Saccharobesus litoralis: one gene and its partner. The protein of the gene in region 1 interacts with the protein of each later gene in a pairwise test. Links are inferred from orthologs where the notes say so. Each region holds a gene or a part of one and is shown on either strand. Other genes may lie near its edges. The genes, in order: rep and dnaB.

What was found.
Region 2: the proteins of rep (region 1) and dnaB interact in binary tests that used the Escherichia coli proteins (3 or more experiments, as listed by UniProt). The link is inferred for Saccharobesus litoralis from one-to-one orthologs.

What each region holds. Positions count from the first base shown.
Region 1 is NZ_CP026604.1:2,908,966-2,916,871, forward strand. Bases 2,020-4,975 are described here. They hold rep (DNA helicase Rep), read right to left. Parts: upstream 4,529-4,975; coding sequence 2,510-4,528; downstream 2,020-2,509. Other genes in these bases: C2869_RS23045 (sensor domain-containing phosphodiesterase), read left to right, coding at 2,020-2,354. In the rest of the region: more of C2869_RS23045, read left to right, coding at 1-2,019; C2869_RS10360 (response regulator), read left to right, coding at 5,542-7,755; ATP-dependent DNA helicase RecG, read right to left, coding at 7,752-7,906. UniProt on the Escherichia coli protein: Rep helicase is a single-stranded (ss)DNA-dependent ATPase involved in DNA replication; it can initiate unwinding at a nick in the DNA. It binds to ssDNA and acts in a progressive fashion along the DNA in the 3' to 5' direction.
Region 2 is NZ_CP026604.1:3,516,918-3,524,703, forward strand. The notes cover bases 4,951-7,786. They hold dnaB (replicative DNA helicase), read right to left. Parts: upstream 7,154-7,786; coding sequence 5,747-7,153; downstream 4,951-5,746. Other genes in these bases: alr (alanine racemase), read right to left, coding at 4,951-5,729; C2869_RS12630 (HEAT repeat domain-containing protein), read right to left, coding at 7,283-7,786. In the rest of the region: thrC (threonine synthase), read left to right, coding at 1-1,060; ung (uracil-DNA glycosylase), read left to right, coding at 1,199-1,858; C2869_RS12600 (DUF3545 family protein), read right to left, coding at 1,973-2,146; C2869_RS12605 (Kelch repeat-containing protein), read left to right, coding at 2,678-3,709; C2869_RS12610 (DUF4250 domain-containing protein), read left to right, coding at 3,832-4,032; C2869_RS12615 (DUF3820 family protein), read left to right, coding at 4,411-4,626; more of alr, read right to left, coding at 4,623-4,950. UniProt on the Escherichia coli protein: The main replicative DNA helicase, it participates in initiation and elongation during chromosome replication. Travels ahead of the DNA replisome, separating dsDNA into templates for DNA synthesis.

The DNA of each region.
Region 1 (7,906 bases):
AAGTCAAATTAGCTTATTTTTTTGATGAGTTCGGCGAAGATGAGGGCGAATTTTTACTGGTATCTTCCCTGTTTGAGTACGGGTTAACCGGCTGGGTGTTACGTAATGGCGTGCCTTTATTATGTAATCCGGAAAATAAGCGACAAATGTTGGAGTCGGGGCAGATCACGCAAATAGGTAAAGCGTCGCACAGTTGGTTAGGGGTGCCCCTTATTCGCCAAGGGCAAACCATAGGTGTCTTGGTGATCCAATCGTATAGTGAATCAATTACGTTTAGCCCCCGAGATACCAACGTTATGCAGTTTGTGGCTGATCATATTGTGCATGCTATTGAACGCGTTCAGCAAAAGCGAGTATTAGAGTTAGAAATAGAAAAACGAACTCATGAGTTAACGCGGGCTAACAATGAGTTAACCGCTGAAATACATCAACGCGAACGCTATGAACAAATACAAAATGCACTTATTGAAATCAGCGAGTTGTCTTGTACTGGGCAGAGTATTGAAGGGTTTTATCATGCGGTCCACCACCTTCTGTCGCGCTTGGTTTATGCAGAAAACTTTTATATCGCACTGATAGCGAAAAACGGCCAAGACTTAACTTTTCCTTACTTTGTTGATACTTACAAGATTTCGATAGAACCACGACCTTTAGGGCGTGGTTTAACTGAGTATGTGCTTAGAACAGCCGAAACTCAGTTGTTTGATTTAGAGCGTATATTAATTCTCAACGCGCGAGACCAAATTTCGATACCTGAAAGTGAAATTAGTCGTATGCGTGATCAAGGGTTTAGTGCTTGGCTAGGCGCGCCATTGACGATAGATAACGAGGTGAGAGGCGTTATTGTTGTGCAAAGTTATCAACCGAAAATTAGCTATTTTAAACAAGACATTGATTTATTGCGCTATGCCTCTAATCATATCGCTTTGGCTTTAAATCGTTTACTTTCTCAGCAAGCTTTAACTCGATCAAATGAAGAGTTGGAGCGCATCGTTACCGCTCGAACCGAAGCGCTATACAATGTTAATCAAGACTTATTTCAGCAAATAGAAGAACGTAAAAAGATTGAAGCTAAGTTGTATCATGAAGCTTTGCATGATGCGCTAACCGGCTTACCTAATCGCGCTTATTTTAACCAAGCGTTAAGTGACACCATTAAGCATTGGCAACAAGATAGTACGGCTCATTACTTTGTATTGTTTATTGATTTAGACCGTTTTAAAGTGATTAACGATACCTTTGGTCATAACGTTGGCGATGAGTTTTTAGTTAAGGTGAGTCGACGAGTTGCGCAGAATGTGCGCAATGAAGATATGTTGGCGCGATTAGGCGGCGATGAATTTGTTATTTTGTTGCACTCGGCTAACTCATTGGCTGAAGCCGAATTAATAGGTAAAAGCATTGTTGAGAGCCTAAGCCAGCCATTTATGATCCAAGGTAATGAACTGTATGCCGGTAGCAGTATAGGTTTGACCGGTTCGGACTACGGCTATACGACAACAACCGCTGTATTACGCGATGCCGATGCAGCTATGTATGAAGCTAAGTTACGCGGGCGGGGACGCTGTGTGGTGTTTGATGCTGATTTACATCAAGCGCTGATTGATAAACTTACCTTAGAAACAGAGTTGCGACGAGCGTTAAATCGCAACGAAATTGACTTTGTTTACCAACCTATTTTTGATTTGCATAGCCATGACATTATGGCAATAGAGGTGCTGGCGCGCTGGGATCATCCAACGCGTGGCTATTTGGTTCCTGACGATTTTATGGAACTAGCCGAGGAAACAGGGGTTATTTTTGATATTGATATTTTGGCGTTACAAGCGGCTTTTCGTTTACTCAAAGATCATCAATTTGCCACAACCCCCTATGTAGCCATTAATATCAGCGGACGTAGTGCGCATAATAATTCACAGCGCAAAGCGATAATGGCGTTAATTAATCAATCTGGTGTGGATAAGCGAAAATTAGTTTTAGAGTTTTCAGAAAGCAGCTTAACCACGTATGAACTTTCCAGCCAAATGCTGCAGGCTTTTCATGGTTTAGGGGTTAAGTTAGCATTGGATGATATTGGCGCTGAAAGTGGCTCACTAAAATTATTGTTTTCAGCTCCAATTGATTACGTCAAAATTGATCGCACTATTGTTGGTCAAATGGATCACAGTGAACGCATACGTGATTTTATTGAAGTCTTGTGTCAAATTGGCCGCAAAGCCGGCTTTTTTACCATAGCGGAAGGCATAAGAACCGCAGCGCAAAAAGCTCAACTCACCCATTTTGGCTGCCAGTATGGCCAAGGGGAAATTTTTCAACTACCCGTGCCACTGCCTGATATCAAGATTAAATCTTAATTTTGTAATACCGTCGTGGGCGAGCATTCATGCTTGCAGAGCTTGCAAACCTCTCTCTCCAAGAGAGCAAGACTACCAAAATTGAAAGCTAAGTCTCGCCTTGCAAACCTTAGTAGGTAAACTTCATACTGGCTGAGTAGAAAGCTTACCTTGTACTATTTATTCAGCATAGACATTAAATTGGCAACATGCGCTTTGCCTTTTTCTTTGCGCTGCTCGTCAGACTGCTTACGTTTCGTCACTTCCCAATCTAAATCATCGACTGGTAATTCATGTAAGAAGCGGCTGGGTTCTGTTTTAATCAGTTCACCAAATTGTCGACGCTCTTTCGCCATAGTGAAAATTAGTTCATGCTGCGCTCGGGTTATTCCTACGTAGGCTAAGCGACGCTCTTCTTCATCTGACCCTTCATCAATACTGGTTTGGTGGGGAAGTAGCCCTTCTTCCATGCCAACCATAAATACGTAAGGAAACTCCAACCCTTTGGAAGCGTGTAATGTCATGAGTTGCACTTGATCCGCTTCATCTTCATCATTGCCTTGCTCCATCATTTCGCGCAAGGTCAGGCGGGTTACCACTTCTTTCAGATTCATTGGCTCAATGCATTCCGCTTCGTCGCCTTTTAACATGCCGCTGATCCAGCCAAATAGTTGGCTAACGTTTTTCATGCGCATTTCTGCGGCTTTACCGCTAGGAGAGGTTTCGTATAGCCACTCTTCGTAGCCAGACTGTTTAATTAAATCGCGTACGGCTTCGAGTGGTTCTCCACGTTGTGATTGATCGTCAAGTTCGACTAGCCAGCGAGTAAAACGCTGTAAATTGACTAAACGTTTGCCAGTGAGTTGCTGTTCTAAACCAAGCTCAAAGCTAGCCGCAAACATACTAATGTGACGCATGTTGGCGTATTGCCCGAGCTTTTCTAAAGTTGCAGGACCTATTTCTCGGCGCGGTACGTTAACAATGCGCAAAAATGCGTTGTCATCATCAGGGTTCACCAATACACGCAAATAAGCCATGATATCTTTAATTTCAGAGCGAGCGAAAAAGGATTGACCACCACTGATTTTGTAGGGAATACGGTTGGTCATCAGCATTTTTTCAAAGACACGAGCTTGATGGTTACCACGATATAAAATCGCGTAGTCTTTATAACTGGTTTTTTTCATAAAGCGGTGGCTGATTAATTCAGCGACGACTCGTTCAGCTTCATTTTCTTCGTTTTTCGCGACAATAACCCGTAAGATCTCACCATATTCCATATTGGATTTTAGTTTTTTGTCATATACATGTGGGTTATTGGCGATAAGAATATTCGCGGCGTGTAATACTCGGCCACAAGAACGATAGTTGTCTTCAAGCTTAACGAGTTTAAGGCGGGTAAAATCTTCACCTAGCTTCACTAAGTTTTGCGGTTTAGCACCGCGCCAGCTGTATATCGATTGGTCATCGTCTCCCACCACGGTAAACAAACCGCGTCGTCCTACTATTTGCTTAACCAATTCGTATTGGCTGCTGTTGGTATCTTGATATTCGTCTACCAGTAAGTAGCGAATACGTTGTTGCCAGCGATCCCTTACTTGCTCATTTTGCTTGAGTAATAACGTGGGTACTAAAATGAGGTCGTCAAAATCAAAGGCGTTGTAGGCCGCTAGCAATCGGTTATATTTTTCGTAGCACTCGGCTAAAAATACTTCATCGTTGTTAGTAGTATGCTTTTTCGCTTGCTCGGGCAGGACTAGATCATTTTTCCAGTTAGAAATTTGATTTTGCAATAAGCGCAGTTTGTCTTTGTCGCCTTGCAAGGTTTTTTCTGTTAATTCTTTTAATAAGGCCATGCTGTCTTGGTCATCAAATAATGAAAAACCTGATTTAATGCCAAGTGTTTTGATTTCCTTTTTGATTATTTCCAGACCGAGTGTATGAAAAGTGGAAACAATCAAACCGCGGCCTTTGCCTTTAGGTAAAGTTTGATTGACTCGCTCGCGCATTTCACGCGCAGCTTTATTGGTAAACGTGACTGCGGCAATATTTCGCGCATTGTAGCCACAATTTAAAATGAGATGCGCAATTTTATTGGTGATAACCCGGGTTTTTCCACTGCCGGCGCCAGCCAAGACTAAGCAGGGGCCTGTAACATATTCAACAGCTTCTTGTTGGGCGGGGTTTAATTTCATGGGGTGTTCCGAGTATTGGCATTGGCGGGGATTTTAAACTGAAGCGAAACATTGCACCATGCTTATTCGGCTATATGGCATGAGAATTTATAGTCTTCTCGTTCAAGTTTTATGGTTCATTGTCGGCGCTTACTTTCGACTTTACCTGCAAGGATGTAGGTCTGTCTTTTGATTACAAGTTTCAGAAGCGCTTTTATACGTTAATGGGTTGAAATTTTACCACCCTGGCTTAGGAAAATACCCTTGTCATCCTCGCGCATGCGGGGAACCAGTGGCTTTTGTTGGATAAACATTGTCTGGTTTAGCAAAAGCCACTGGGTTCCTGTATAGGCTTTCACAGGAAAGACGGTACTTTTTTAACCACTAAATACTATTTACGATCCGAATTTTTCTTCGACTTTTGGTTAACTTGAGATGATTAATATTTGTGTAGAAGGTACAGGGATTTAGGTTTCGTCTGGAACCAGATGCCTGCCCCTAAAGCCTAACCGTTTTGACTATAGATTTTGTTTAGAGCTGGTCAGTTGTTTTTGAGCGATTTGATTAAATCACTTGAAAATCGCCGCCTTCCTTAGCAGCCTAGTTGAGACTCTGTACTATAGTCTTCCTGCTTTGACTATATAAATAGAGTATCCTCAATAACGCCAGCTCAACGTTATTGAGGATAGGCAAGTAAGGGACCTGAATTCTTACTCGCCCAGAACCAAATATGCTTTCTAGCACTTAAATGCAAACTCGTCATACGCAGAATCAATAAAGAAAAAAGCGCCGACCACTGGAGCCATCACAGGGGCGACGCTTGCCACGGAGACTATCAATCATTATTTGGTAATGATAATGATTATCAATTAGTTTTTAGTATAAGGGAAACTTTGCCGATTGCAACTGGTAAATGAAAATAATTATCATTTATTTTCATTGGCGGCTGTTGATTAAATGATCGTTGTTGATTAAGCAAAAGTTCAGAACTCGTATAGACTGATTATCAGGCTAGTTTTAAATGTGGTTAGGGTGTGTCTGAAACAAAATCAATTGCGGTGTTGAAGAAAGCAGTCCGTCGTAAATATTGCGGCGCTTTAATCGTCATTGCTCTTTTAATATCTATGTCTAGTTTAACTATGATGTGGATGGTGAGTGCTAAACAAGGAGATGCTGAAAAAATCAATACCGCGGGCATGCAGCGCATGTTGTCGCAAAAAATAGCCCTACACGCTAATAATCTTATTCATACGGTTGATAATAAGGGGGTTCTTGGTGAAAAGCGCGCTTTGGTTTCGGCTGTTCATCGCTTTGAGCAAAATCATCAAATTTTACTGAAAGGGGCAAATAGTGCTGAACTGGCGACTCACTTTTCTCCTACAGTACAGCGCCTTTACTTTTGGGGCCAACCGAGTTTACATAATCGAGTAATCGATTTTATTGCTACCACTAAGCGTTTATCCGCGCAACCTCATGATTCACACCAACATGCTGAATATTACACTACCGCCTATACCGACGCCTTGTTATACGATTTAAACCAAGTGGTGGTACGCTTCGAATTGGAAGCGCGGCAGCGATTAACTCAGTTAAGCCAACTGCAGGTTTTAATTTGGGTCGTGTCGTTGATTATTTTGATATTGGAAGCTGTGTATATATTTGCACCAATGGAAATGCAAATTATCGGTAACTTGCGTAAACAGCGCCAGGCCAAGCGGTTGGCGCAGCAGTTACAACGTGAAGCCGAGTTGGCGAGCCAAGCCAAGTCGGAATTTTTGGCCAACATGAGTCATGAATTGCGCACGCCAATTAATGGCTTATTTGGCATGATAGAAATTGCTAAAGTGGAAAAAAACCAGTCGCAACGAGAGCAATTGTTAGATCAAGCCAAAACGTCGGGGCAGCAATTACTGACCTTGATTAACGATATTTTGGATATTTCTAAGATTGAAGCCAATAAGCTCAACATTGAACGATTTGATTTTCAGCTTCCGCAAATTCTCGATAATTGTTTTGCCCCTATTGCTGTACAGGCTGAACAAAAAGGCATTGCTTTTGATTATGAATGCGAGACAAATTTACCTGAATGGGTTAAAGGTGATGCAGTCAGGTTAACTCAAGTTATTAATAACTTATTGTCAAATGCCGTTAAGTTTACCGAGCAAGGCCATATTAGTGTAAAAGCCAGCGTGATCGAACAGGAAGCCGAATATTGTTTTACATTGGCGGTGACCGATACTGGTATTGGCATTAAGCCAGAGCAGATAGAGCATATTTTTGAAAGTTTTACCCAAGCTGATTCGTCAACAACCCGTAAATACGGTGGTTCAGGTCTAGGTTTGGCTTTGTGTAAACGCCTAGCCGATTTAATGTCAGGCCAACTCAGTGTCAGTAGTGTTATTGGTCAAGGATCTAAATTTGAACTGAGTGTACCTTTGTACCCTTCGGCAGTATCGGTAAACGATTTACCTAAAGCGAACATTCGTTGTGCGATTGTTGATGACTTGGAAAGTTCGCGAGCTTATCTTAAATTAATAGTAGAACAACTCGGTATTGAGCCTGATGTTTTCGCTGGCGGCGCTGCGTTAATACAAAGTTTGAATCAAGGGCATTACGATTTAATTATTACTGATTTATTTATGCCTGAGGTTGATGGCATTAACTTGGTAAAAAAAGTGCAAGCGATACAGCAAGGTGGGCAGTTTATCTTGGTTTCTGCTGCCGCTGATATTGTACAAATGTCGCAAGAAGAGAAAGGTCTGTTTAATCGAGTATTCAGTAAGCCAATTGATAAAAAAGCGTTTAAAAGCTGTTTAAAGTCGCTTGTATTGGGTAAGGAGTGTGGTTCGCCGTCACAAGCTATTGAGCCACTAACAATATTGTTAGCAGAAGATAATGATATCAATGCTCATATTGCTGAGCATATGTTAACGACTGAGCAGCATCAGGTCACTCGAGTTGCTGATGGTTCGCTTGCCGTTGATATTTTACGTCATCAAGTGTTCGACTTAGTTTTAATGGATATTAATATGCCAGTGATGGACGGCTGGCAGGCCTGTCAGGCAATTCGCAATGAGCTTAAATTAAATGTGCCAATTGTTGCGTTAACAGCTAATGCGTTTGAAAAAGATAAACAAAAATCGACAGAGGTTGGTATGAAATTTCATTTAACCAAGCCTATCGATAAACAAGCTTTGCTAGATGTAGTTCACCAAGTCGCGTTGAGTAAAGACAGCTTGTCGGCTTAGGCGTTGTTATATATGGTGCGTTCACCAATCCAGCGCTTGATGAGAGCATGTGATTGTTCAGGGAACTGTTGTAGCATGCTAGGTGCCGCCTCCCTGACTTTGGGAATGAGCTGACTATCGCGGATTAAATCTGCGATTTTAAATTGCATTG
Region 2 (7,786 bases), 610 kb from region 1 along the record:
TAACGCCTTTCAATTTCCTGCTCCGGTAAGCCAAGTTTCAGACAATGTTTATTCATTAGAGCTTTATCATGGTCCAACTTTAGCGTTTAAAGACTTTGGCGCGCGTTTTATGGCACAGTGTTTAGCGCAATTTAGTGATAAAGAAAAAATTACTATTTTAACAGCGACATCGGGCGATACTGGTGCAGCTGTTGCTCATGCGTTTTATGGTTTAAAAGGTATTGATGTTGTTATTCTTTATCCTAAAGGCATGATCAGTTCGCTACAGGAAAAGCTTTTCTGTACTTTAGGTGAAAACATCCACACTGTTGAAGTCGACGGTGATTTTGATAGCTGCCAGCAGCTTGTTAAAGACTCATTCGATTCCACTGAGATCCGTGATGGTTTGCACTTAAACTCAGCTAACTCTATCAATATTAGTCGTTTATTAGCGCAGGTTTGCTATTACTTTGAAGCGATAGCGCAGTTACCAAAAGAAGAACGCGCTAAAGCAGTTATTTCTGTACCGAGCGGAAACTTTGGTAATTTAACGGCTGCAGTGATTGCTAAAGCCATGGGACTACCTATTAAGCGTTTTATTGCCGCGACTAATGTTAATGATACCGTGCCGCGTTACCTTAAAACAGGTGAATGGTCGCCTAACAAAACTATTGCCACTTTATCGAATGCAATGGATGTTAGCGCGCCAAATAACTGGCCGCGTATTGAAGCTATGGTTGAGTATGGTTATACAGATAAAGCGCTTATCACTGGCGACAGTGTTGACGAAGAATACACGCAAATAGCCGTTAAACAGCTAAACGAACTAGGTTACGTTAGCGAACCTCACGCTGGTGTTGCCTACAAAGCACTTAAGCGTTCATTAGCTGATGATGAAGTGGGGATATTCTTAGGAACTGCTCATCCAGCTAAGTTTAAAGAATCAGTTGAAAATATTTTAGGTACGCCTGTGGCTTTACCTAAAGAATTAGCAGAAGTGGCGAATAAAACCATTTTATCTGATGAGTTACCGGCTGACTTTGAAGCGCTTAAAGCTTACATGATCAAAAAGCTTGGTTAATTGTCTAACTACGAAGTTTAGTTAACCATAACGCTTATATGAGTAACAAAGCCCTGCCTTGCAGGGCTTTGTTGTATATGCGGTAATACTTTTAACGGAAACATTGAAATCGGACAGCCTTTAAATCGGAAAATGATGATGACAACTTGGACTGAATTGATTAACAAAGAAGAACAAAAGGATTATTTCAAACAAGTAATGGCATTTGTTCAAGCGGAGCGTGAGGCTGACAAAACCATTTATCCACCACAAGATCAGGTTTTTTCCGCTTTTAACTCAACCGAATTTGATGATGTACAGGTCGTTATTTTGGGACAGGATCCGTATCATGGTCCAGGACAAGCGCATGGATTATGTTTTTCTGTGTTGCCTGACATTAAGGTTCCGCCGAGCTTGGTCAATATTTACAAAGAGCTGGCGAGTGACATAGACGGCTTTACTATTCCACAGCAGGGTTATTTACAATCATGGGCTGAGCAGGGAGTGTTGTTGTTAAATACGGTATTAACAGTCGAGCAAGGTAAAGCCCACTCTCATGCCAAGTGTGGTTGGGAAACGTTTACCGATGCAATGATTGCAGCGTTGAATGAGTCCAAGCAAGGCTTAGTGTTTTTACTTTGGGGGGCTCACGCTCAAAAGAAAGGGCGTTTTATTGATCGCACTAAACATCATGTGTTGGAGTCAGTTCATCCATCTCCTTTGTCGGCTCACAGAGGTTTTTTCGGGTGTCGTCATTTTTCGAAAACCAATCAGTTATTACAAAAAATGGCTAAAACACCGATTAATTGGCAAGTCTAGCACAAGTCACTCGAGTGAAATTAGCAAGTATTGCGTATAGTCAATACTTGCTAATTACCTTGTTCAACATGCATTGTACAAGCAAAAACGGCTCCCAAAAGGAGCCGTTTTTAATTAAATTGCAATGCTGTCAAAGTCGACTTCATCTAAGAAATCCAATTCTTTTAACTCGCGACGTAGACGATGTTTATCTTTAAGCATCTCTATTTCACGCCATTTTCGCTTTTGGGCTGGGCGGCCTCGTGAAGCTTTTTCTATGTTAGCCATTTCAGTATTGTTGCTTTCCATGATTGCTCCTTATTTTATGGGCATTGCTTTAGTATCTTTAGTTCGCAGTAAATCAAAATCATGTTAATAAATTGTGACGTTTATATAACAGTCAAATGAAATGCGAGTATTTATTATCTGCGCCATTGCTTGCCTGAAAGCAGGCTTATCTTTCGTCATTGAAAGAAAATAAAACCTCATTACTGTTAAATGTTAAAGGATATGTAATGAGTTAATCAGTAAGCTTTGTATTATGTCATTTCTCAGAGCGCATTTTTATCAAGCTTGATATTGCCGTTCTTGTATAAATTTAAGGTCGACACGTCAAGGCTCTGAATCGTTAACACTTGTTACTAAACCCAAACTTAGTTTATTTAGGGTTCCAATTTCAAGTGTTTTTTACCCAAAAGTTGTTAGTTTTTTGCTCGTCGATGTGACAGCAGAGGATAACTTCACGAAATATTGCATTCGTAATAGTAAATATTAATACATAAACTGCAAACAATTGCTGGTATAAGGGTGCTTACACGATTGTTTTTAAAGAGTTTAATCATGAATACTTTGTTTAGTCAGTGGTACGCAAATACTCGAATCATTACTGCTGTTGTAATGAGTGTTGTGGTTTTGTCTGCTTGTATGTCGACTTCAGAGCCGATAATGGCCTCAAAAGTCGCGAGTTGGCAGACAGTAAAAACACAAGGTAAGTTGCAAAACCGTCATGAAGCTGGGCTAGTTGCCTTGGGCGATAAGCTGTATTTACTCGGTGGCCGCGGCAAGAAAAACGTTAATGTATATGACGTTAACAGTAATACTTGGTCGATAAAATCAAAAATGCCAATGCAAATGCATCATTTTCAGCCAGTGGTTTTTAATGAGAAAATATACATTTTAGGGGCGATGACAGGTGGCTATCCACGAGAAGACGCAGTGCCTAATGTATGGATATATGATCCGAGTTTAGATTCGTGGCAAAAGAGTCACGCCATTCCAGAAAATCGTCGTCGTGGCGGGGCTGGAGTGAGTGTTTACAAAAATAAAATTTATCTGACATCAGGCATTACGGATGGTCACTACACAGGATCAGTCACTTGGTTTGATGAATATGATCCGGTTACAGGTCAATGGCGAGTGCTAAAGGATGCATTAAAACCACGCGATCATTTTCAAACCGCAGTGATTGGCAATAAACTTTATGCAGCAGGTGGTCGTACGACATCGGCTAAAACCAAACAAGTTTTTAATTTGGTTGTTAAGCAAGTTGACGTATATGATTTTGAAACTGAAACTTGGTCAGCATTGAATTTAGATTTACCCACAGGACGGGCAGGGCATTCAGTCTTTGCGCTTGACCATAGGTTAATTGTTGTTGGCGGCGAATCTAACCAGCGAATAGCCCACGCTGATGTGGAGGTATACAATACGTTAGTCGGTCAATGGTACACAGGGGCCTCACTAGAACGAGGACGACATGGCACCGGTATTGGCCAAATCGCTGATCAGCTTTGGACAGTGAGCGGTTCAGGTAATCGCGGAGGTCGTCCAGAATTACCCAGTACAGAATCAATTAAAGTATCAGATATATAACTAATTGATTTTAATCTAACTTTGAAAAATGGGTGCTGAGGCACCCATTTTTATTTGGTTAAATAGTGAACTCTTTACTAAACTGATCTTGATGTCAGCACGATAGGTAAGTGAGGTAAGCTATGGATATGACGTCTTGTGTCAATATGGACCCTAATATTTTACTTGGGATCGTTAACGATAAATTACGCCACGAATGTGGAAATTTGCAAAGCTTAGCGGCTTTGATGGATGTAGATGAAGATCGCTTAGAGGATAAATTAGCAGGGATTGGTTTTCATTATGATGTAGGGCAAAATCAATTTAGTCCAGATTTAGAGTAAATATAGTCTTCTCGCTCAGGTCTTATGGTTCATTGTCAGCGCTTACTCGCCCCAATCACATAGTAGAGCATATGCTCATGGGGTTTCGAAGCTTGCCTACATGGATGTAGGTAAGGAGCGAGAGCACGGATGCGGTAGCTTTGACGGCTTCCCCTAAAACCTGATCGCTTTGAGTAAATAAAATATTTACGCTAGCTTTTTAGTACACAGGCCGACATCCGTCGGTCTGTTTTTTTGTTTATATGCTTAATGGCACGGCAATCAAATAAATCTCATAATTCAAAATCATCAGTGTGAAGTTGCAAATTAACTAAAGTTAATAGAATCGCTGGAAGAAGATGATAAGATCTGGGCAATGAATTTAAATTCTCAGATTCTATGTTTGATAAAAATGATTTAGTCCGCTTGGCTCAGGTACAAATGCCATTTGGTAAATACAGTGGTCGCGTACTAATTGATTTACCCGAGGAATACTTATTGTGGTTTCAGAATAAAGGCTTTCCGCAAGGCCAGTTAGGTCAATTGATGGCGCTAGCACTGGCAATTAAAATGGAAGGGCTACAAGGACTGGTTAAGCCGCTAAAGTCAAACTAACTCGCTATTTCAACTATTTTCCCGTCAGTGATATAGGCTCGGCTTACGCGGGTTGTTAACGTACAGGTCAATTCATAAGGAATGGTATCAGCATAGGCTGCAACCTTTTCTATGGCCACATGCTGCCCCCATAATTCAACCATATCGCCATTTTGGTCTTGCGCATTATTGCCTAAGTCTACTGTGATCATATCCATTGATACTCGACCGACCAAGGGCACTATTCTGCCGTTGACCCACACAGGTGTACCTGATTTTGCATGACGAGGATAACCGTCACCATAGCCTATCGCGACAACACCTATGGTTGTGTCTTGCTTGGCTTGCCATGTTGCGCCATAACCTATGGTCGTGCCCTGTTTAATGGGTTTTACTGCGATTAAATGAGATTTTAATGTCATTGCTACTTGAAAGCCATTTTGGCTAATACGGCATCCTTCTATTGGACTCATACCGTACAAAATCAAGCCTGGTCTAACCCAGTCTAAATGACTCGTAGGGCGGCTAAGGATCGCTGCAGAGTTAGCGAGTGAGGCTTGCAAGGAATAGGTATTTATTAATGACTGCAAGCCATTTTGCTGTAGAGTATTCATTGTTGCCTGTTTTTCATCAGCACAGGCAAAATGTGACATCAGTCTTATTTCTTTTACATTAGGGTTGCTGGATAACGCAGTCATATAACGCGAACAGGCTTCAGGGCTGATCCCCAACCGAGTCATACCGGTATCAATTTTTAGCCAAACTGTAATGGCTTTTGGCAATTTTACTTGGCTTAACGCGTTGAGTTGTTCCTCACAATGGATAACGGTTTCAATATTATGCTTGGCTATATATGGTAATTCATTGGCTTTAAAAAAGCCTTCTAGCAGTAGAATGGTCTGCTCGACACCTGCGTCGCGTAATGCGACAGCTTCACTAAAACGGGCTACGCCTAAAGAGTCGGCATGAGTTAATGCACTAGCCACAGCTAACGCACCATGGCCATAACCATTGGCTTTAATGACGGCGATAACCTTGGATTGTGGGGCTAATTTTTTGACCAGTGCAAGGTTGTGGCTAATGGCATCTAGGTTAATTTCGGCGGTTACGCCAGTTAAGGTCATCAATATACTAAACCAGCCTAATAATCGTCGCTGTAATCGCCAGGATTGGCTAAGTTATCAAAACGTGAATATTGCCCTTGGAAGGCTAAACGAGCTGTGCCCAGCGGACCATTACGTTGCTTACCTATAATAATTTCACCTATACCTTTGAACTCTGAGTTTTCGTTGTAAACCTCATCACGGTAGATAAACATAATAAGGTCAGCATCTTGCTCGATTGAACCTGATTCACGCAAATCTGAGTTAACAGGGCGTTTGTCAGCCCTTTGTTCCAAGCCACGGTTAAGCTGTGATAGGGCAATCACGGGTACGTTAAGTTCTTTGGCTAAGGCTTTTAACGAGCGGGATATTTCGGCGATCTCTAGGGTACGGTTATCGGCTAATGCGGGCACTGTCATTAGCTGTAGGTAATCGACCATGATCATGCTGATCCCGCCATGATCCCGCGCCACTCGGCGAGCCCGCGAGCGAACTTCTGTTGGGGTTAAGCCTGAAGAATCGTCAATGAAAATGTTTTGTCTTTGATTTAACAAGCTAACGGTCGAAGAGATGCGCGCCCAATCTTCATCTTCCAATGTTCCGGTTCGAACACTGGTCTGGTTTACTCGGCTTAAAGACGCTAAGGTTCGCATCATGATTTGTTCTGACGGCATTTCGAGACTAAAGACTAAAACCGGTTTGTCTTGGGCGAGCGCGGCGTTTTCAACCAAGTTCATGGCAAATGTGGTTTTACCCATTGAAGGGCGAGCAGCAACAATAATTAAATCGGAAGGTTGGAAACCTGCGGTTAATTTGTCGAGTTCGGTAAATCCACTGGTGACACCAGTAACCCCATCTTTACCTAGGGTCATGGCTTCTTCAATCCGTTTAATGGTTTTTTCTAATACTGTGCCCATATTTTGTGGGCCTTCAGTACTATTAGTCCGTTGCTCGGCTATTTTAAAAACTTTAGATTCAGCAAAGTCTAATAATTCGTTGCTGTCGCGGCCTTGCGGATCGTAACCGGCTTCAGCAATTTCGTTAGCAACACCAATGAGCTCACGCACCACGGCACGTTCACGCACAATATCGGCATAAGCGGTAATGTTGGCTGCACTTGGCGTGTTGTCAGCGATTTCAGCTAAATAAGCAAAACCGCCTATATCTTCTAATACTTTTTCTTGCTCAAGTGATTCGGATAATGTGATTAAATCTATGGGTTTGCCAGCTTCAACCAGTGCTGCCATACGTTCAAAGACTAAGCGGTTTGAACGATTGAAAAAATCTTGAGCAACAACCCGCTCAGCGACTTGATCCCATGTATCGTTATCTAACAGTAAGCCACCGATGACCGATTGCTCAGCTTCAAGTGAATGAGGTGCTGCTTTTATATCTTCAATTGAAGTTGGCTTTTTCTTTTTGTTGTTTGTCCAGTTATCAGCCATGAGATCCGGTAAAATTATATCTAGTGGGAATGGTAGCTATTATGACGTTTTTGCTTAAATGAGGAAATGACTAAATGTAAAAAGGTCAGCAATAGCTGACCTTTTCCTGTTGTTTGCTTGATTTTTAATCTAATCACTATTGCGCATTTGGGTTAATGTTTTAGCGACTAAAGTAAAATTCTTTTTACTTTTTTCAGATTTTAAAATCTGCTTAAGTTCCGTTTTAACTTGTTGTTTGGCGTGTTGCTGAGTAGCCAATGCTTTAATGGCATTGCCACGTGTGCGTTCACTTTTACTTACTTTTGCCATTTCTGCTACACGGCTAATATCTCGCTCATTTAGTTCAAAGCGCTGTAATGCCCCCAGTACGGCTTGTTGCGGGCGGTTATCGCCCTCGCTATGAAGCATATTCGATAGGGTATCGTAAGCTTGCTTGTTGCCCATTTGTCCAAGAGCAAATGCTGCATTGGCTCGTACACGCTCTGAGTCGTCGTTTGCATATTTGGCAATGGTAGGGGTTAAATCCTGATTAGTTGTATTACCCAAGCTAGCAATTAATGAAGCTCGCTCGTTAATATTACTATTACCCGCCAAGCGGTTGGTTAATGCGGTAGTCACTTGTTGTGCTGCTGC